2 linked regions of the Spartinivicinus marinus genome follow. The protein of the gene in region 2 interacts with the protein of the main gene of each other region in a pairwise test. Links are inferred from orthologs where the notes say so. Each region holds a gene or a part of one and is shown on either strand. Other genes may lie near its edges.

Region 1 (2,906 bases), 3.0 Mb from region 2 along the record:
CCTGGGTATTGAGTGATATAAATATCGAGAGTTAGTAAATGAGACTTCTCTAGTAGTTTAGGAATAGTCATCTCTAATGCCCGGCTAGGAGAGGGGTTGATTAATATGAGCGCATGGACATTTTTGGGTTGCTGCTCTGCTATAAATGCTAGAGCCCAGTGTGCTCCTTCCCGCTGTCCCACTATCACTTGAAAGAGCAATCCTTGTTTAGCCAGATGATCTAGCCCTTGGTTAATACGGTTGTACATGTCTTTAACGGGGTCGTAGGGAGGCTCTGTTTTTTCAGAAGACTGGGGGGCAGCTTGAGATTCTTCAGGTTTATTTTCTTCAGACTGTTCTGGCTTTTTGTCACTGTCAGCAGTTTTTTCTGTTTCGGCTGAGGATTCTTCTTCTTGCTCACCTGGTTGTTCTACTGCTGGTTCCGTTTGGCTTTCTGTTGTTTGCTGGCCACTAGCTAATGTAATAATACCTTTAGGAAAAAACGTTCTTTCTGGTGGCGTAAGTGGTTTACCCTGAACTGGCATTATAGCGAGTGTATGCCAGCCTGCATCAGGCAGCTTTTTGCGTAATGGCAGGATAGTTTTGGGCCAGTTGATATGCTGGCCTTCTGCAGGAATCAGTAAAATCCCCCCTTTGGGTGAGCCTGTATTTTCTTGTAAATAAGCAGCTAAAAATGTTTCTCCCTCTTTCTCTTTAGGTAACATCAAAATTTCATCAGTAGAGAGACGTTCTTTTAATAGTTGAAACAGGGTTTGTTCTGAAGAGGGCAGACTAGGTCTTACTACAGGCTTGGGTGGTGATGAGTTTGTATTGCTTTCTGGTTCAGCCGGCTCTGATCCCACTGTAGATTCTGTTGGATCTTCTGAGGCTGCTTTGGACTGCTGTTGGGCCAGGCTCAAAGGAGGAAAGCTCCCAGCAAATAAGCAGGTTGTTATGACGGTGGTAATCCAGAAAGTTTTTTTAAACACTTTTCAGTTCAAACAGATAGGGGTTTTGCCTCTTTCATGAATTCTAGTTGAGGATCAGTTAAAATTAACACGCTATGTTGATTTGCTTGGAAACTTAACTAATGAAAGATTTTTTAATTGCTCCCAGTATTCTTTCTGCTGACTTTGCTCGTTTAGGTGAAGAAGTAGACAATGTACTAGCAGCAGGTGCAGATATGGTGCACTTTGATGTGATGGATAACCACTATGTTCCTAATCTGACCATAGGTCCGATGGTGTGCAAGGCGTTGAGAGATTATGGAGTTAAAGCTCCTATTGATGTCCATTTGATGGTCAAGCCTGTTGATCGCATTATTGGTGATTTTATTGACGCTGGGGCAAGCTATATTACCTTTCACCCTGAGGCATCAGAACATATTGATCGCTCTTTGCAAATGATTAAAGCGAGTGGCTGTAAAGCAGGTTTAGTATTTAATCCTGCTACTCGACTAGACCATTTAGAGTATGTGATTGATAAAGTTGATATGGTGTTGTTGATGTCAGTTAACCCAGGATTTGGAGGACAAAAATTTATTCCTCAAACCCTCAACAAAATTCGCCAAGCTCGACAGTTAATCGATGCTAGTGGTTTGGATATTCGGTTAGAAATTGATGGTGGTGTCTCTACAAGCAATATTCGGGAAATAGCGGAGGCGGGTGCTGATACTTTTGTTGCAGGGTCGGCTATTTTTAACGCACCAGACTATAAGGCAGTTATTGATACCATGCGCACTGAGTTGTCTCAGGTCACTGCTTAAGCATTGTGGCTACTGCAGCTACTGACCAAAAACTGCTAGTTTGGAGTCGCTAACAAACAGTAAAAGCTGTTGTATTTTTTGTTGCTTCTAGCATGGTACTTTAATAGGGTATGATTAAGTTGAGTAGCTGCATATGTAGTAGCTAATAGATAAAACATTTATTTTTTAATCAGTAAACTGGAGACAAGCGTGAGTCATAGCGGCTTTATTGTTAACCCATGTCTAACTATGTCTGATGACCTTGTGCATAGCTGGCGATGGCGTAATTGGTGGCTTGTTTAAAACAAAGCAAACTAATCACGATATTTAACAGTAGGAGACACTATGACCCCGGAGCAATTTTCCAGCCTGGCTGCTGCAGGCTATAATCGTATTCCCGTGACCCATGAGGTGCTGGCAGACTTAGATACGCCACTTAGCACCTATTTAAAACTCGCCAACCAACCCTTTAGCTATTTATTAGAGTCTGTACAAGGAGGGGAAAAATGGGGGCGCTATTCTATTATTGGGTTGCCTGCCAAAGAGCAAATACTAGTAACAGGCTTTGAAATTAAACGGTATGTCAGTGGCCAACTAGTAGAAACTCGACAAGAGCAAAACCCTCTTAACTATATTGCTGACTACCAAGCGCAATTTAAAGTACCTCAACTACCTGGGCTACCACGCTTTTTTGGCGGTTTGGTTGGTTATTTTGCCTACGATACGGTGCGATATATTGAGCCAAAGCTTCAAAAAACCACGCCACCTGATGAATTAAATACACCTGATATTTTTCTCATGCTGTCCGAAGAAGTGGTCATTTTTGACAACTTAACAGGCAAAATTTTGTTTGTAGTTATGGCTGATCCTAGCCAAACAGAAAGCTTAAATTCTGCGAAACAGCGCCTCCATGAGCTGGTTGAAACCTTACACTCCAAGCCGTTTACTGCACCGACTTCAAAGCAGAAAAGGGAAGTGACAGAAGCAGACTTTAAATCATCGGTGGGTCAAGAAAAATTTGAAGCGTCAGTCGCTAAAGTCAAAGAATACATTTTAGCGGGTGATGCGATGCAGGTGGTGTTGTCTCAGCGGATGACAGTACCATTTCATTCTCCACCATTAAACTTATATAGAGCCCTGCGCTGTCTAAATCCATCACCCTATATGTATTACCTGGACCTGG
Region 2 (2,903 bases):
ATTCGAGAGTCCTGGATAACCGGCAGCTGATCAAACCACGAATCATCAGAGGCGACGGCCACGATAATTTTCTGAAAAGGAAATTGCAGCAATTGAGTTAGGGTATGGCTGAGTATAGGCTGACCATTCAAATCAAGGTATTGCTTTGGTTTTTTCTGCTGCATCCTGCTACCAATACCAGCAGCAGGAACAATGGCCCAGCAAAGGTTTTGATTGGCTGTCATAAAACTACTGTTTTCTGGCTCCCATTAATCCGCAATTAAAAAAAACTGTTCGCCTTGTTTAATCATACCTAGTTGGCTTCGTGCTAACTCTTCAATAGTATCTAAACCGCTTTGCAACTCTACAACCTCTGCTTCTAATACCCGATTACGCTGATAAAGTCCCTGATTTTCACGCTGCTGTGAAGTAATTTGCTGTTGCGTTTGCCATAGTCGTACAACACCTGTATTACTAAACCACAATCGATACTGCAGCAGAACCAATAACAAAATTAATAATCCAGTTAGCCATTTCATAAGGTGTTAAGCCTACTTTTCGCTGATTATTATTTTCATTTTAACTCATCATCACCCAGTGGTGCATACGCAAAAGACAGTAAACGCTTTTCGTAAAAACAATTTAGGGGGCATTGCCCCCTAAATTTGGTATTTATAGCTAAGGATATAATGTTTACCAAAGCGAGTGGTTTTTAGGGGGCTAGCTTACTACTGTGAAGCTAGCGATAGCAGCACTAACTGAAAAACAGTACTAGCTGGGCCGTCAAGTGATGAAGCCCCAGTCACTTATTGCAAAATAAGTGACTGGGGTGAAGAACGATGACAACAAACCATAAAAGCCACTCGCGAAGGTAAACTAGGCTTTAAATTCCGCTCTACCTTTATAAGGTGCCTGATCACCCAACTGTTCTTCAATACGTAATAGCTGATTGTATTTTGCAACACGATCAGAACGGCATAGTGAACCTGTTTTAATTTGCCCTGCTGCTGTAGCTACTGCTAAATCAGCAATAGTGGCATCTTCAGTTTCACCACTACGATGGGAAATAACCGCAGTAAACCCAGCTTGCTTAGCCATATTAATGGCATCTAGAGTCTCTGACAAAGAGCCAATTTGATTGAATTTAATCAAAATTGAATTTGCTACTTTTTCATCGATACCGCGCTTGAGAATTTTAGTATTGGTAACAAATAAATCATCACCCACCAGCTGGGTTTTACTACCAATTTTCTTGGTTAACACAGCCCAACCATCCCAGTCGCTTTCATCCATGCCATCTTCAATAGAGATAATCGGATATTTGTCAGTAAGCTCTGCTAAATAATCTGCAAAACCTTCACTGGTAAATGTTTTTCCTTCACCCGATAACTGATACTGACCATCGCGATAGAATTCTGAGGAAGCACAATCCAATGCTAGAGTAACATCTTCACCTAATTTATAACCTGCTTTTTCAACAGCTTCAGCAATCACTTCAAGCGCAGCTTCATTAGACGGCAGATTAGGTGCAAAGCCACCTTCATCACCAACTGCTGTGTTTAAGCCTTTGGCTTTTAACACTGATTTTAAAGTATGAAAAATTTCAGCTCCGATCCGTAATGCCTCGCGGAACGACGGGGCACTAACAGGCTGTACCATAAATTCCTGAATATCAACATTATTGTCAGCATGCTCACCCCCATTAAGAATATTCATCATGGGAACAGGCATACTGTACTGTCCAGCGGTGCCGTTAATTTCTGCAATATGCTGATACAAAGGGATTTGTTTTGCTGCAGCCGCTGCTTTAGCCGCCGCTAAAGAAACTGCCAAAATTGCATTGGCACCTAGTTTGGCTTTATTTTCAGTACCATCTAACGCCAGCATTTTATTGTCTAATGCCCGTTGAGCGGTGACATCCATACCTAGCAATGCCGGTTTAATTTGCTCATTAACGGCAGCAACTGCTTTTAAAACACCTTTGCCTAAATAACGACTTTTGTCTCCGTCACGCAGTTCTAATGCTTCTCTAGAACCTGTCGATGCACCTGAAGGGGCACAAGCTGAGCCAATAAAACCACCTGTTACCGTAACATCAGCTTCAACTGTCGGATTTCCCCTTGAGTCCAACACTTCACGGGCTTTAATATCAACAATTTCAATCATTGCGAGTTAACTCCAAAACTTTTCTAAGCAAATTATTCAATATCAATTTCAGGAAAGCTTTTTACCAGCTCATCAAGTGCTTTTTGTTGTTCTAAGAAAGGCTGTAATTTATCAAGTTTTAGTGCGCAAGGCCCATCACATTTTGCCTGATTGGGATCTGGATGGGTTTCTAAAAATAACCCTGCCAACCCTGTTGCCATCCCTGCTTTAGCCAACTCATTAACCTGACTGCGACGCCCATCTGCCGAGTCAGCTCGCCCGCCAGGCCGCTGTAAGGCATGAGTTACATCAAAAATAACGGGGTAGTTCATCGCTTTCATCAAACCAAAGCCTAAGGTATCTACCACTAGGTTGTTGTAACCAAACATGGTGCCTCGCTCACATAGCATCAGCTGATCATTACCTGCTTCCTTACATTTAGTGAGAATATGCTTCATTTCATGAGGTGCTAAAAACTGCGCTTTTTTGATATTTATAACAGCGTCGGTTTTCGCCATGGCAACCACTAAGTCAGTTTGCCTGGATAAGAAAGCAGGTAGTTGAATAACATCTGCTACTTCTGCCGTAGGTGCCGCTTGATATGGCTCATGGACATCAGTAATAACAGGCACCTTAAAGGTATCTTTTACTTCCTGTAATATTTTAAGCCCGCCCTCTAAACCCGGCCCCCGATAGGAGTGCATAGACGAGCGATTGGCTTTATCAAATGAGCCTTTAAAGACATAAGGAATGCCTAGCTTTTCTGTTACTTTGACAAA

What was found. The genes of interacting proteins can lie anywhere in the genome.
Region 1: the proteins of eno (region 2) and rpe interact in binary tests that used the Escherichia coli proteins (3 or more experiments, as listed by UniProt). The link is inferred for Spartinivicinus marinus from one-to-one orthologs.

What each region holds. Positions count from the first base shown.
Region 1 is NZ_JAPJZK010000001.1:3,871,823-3,874,728, forward strand. It holds rpe (ribulose-phosphate 3-epimerase), read left to right. Parts: upstream 1-1,069; coding sequence 1,070-1,744; downstream 1,745-2,906. Other genes in the region: OQE68_RS17630 (DUF3530 family protein), read right to left, coding at 1-899; trpE (anthranilate synthase component I), read left to right, coding at 2,069-2,906. UniProt on the Escherichia coli protein: Catalyzes the reversible epimerization of D-ribulose 5-phosphate to D-xylulose 5-phosphate.
Region 2 is NZ_JAPJZK010000001.1:896,418-899,320, forward strand. It holds eno (phosphopyruvate hydratase), read right to left. Parts: upstream 2,146-2,903; coding sequence 856-2,145; downstream 1-855. Other genes in the region: ispD (2-C-methyl-D-erythritol 4-phosphate cytidylyltransferase), read right to left, coding at 1-224; ftsB (cell division protein FtsB), read right to left, coding at 249-518; kdsA (3-deoxy-8-phosphooctulonate synthase), read right to left, coding at 2,178-2,903. UniProt on the Escherichia coli protein: Catalyzes the reversible conversion of 2-phosphoglycerate (2-PG) into phosphoenolpyruvate (PEP). It is essential for the degradation of carbohydrates via glycolysis.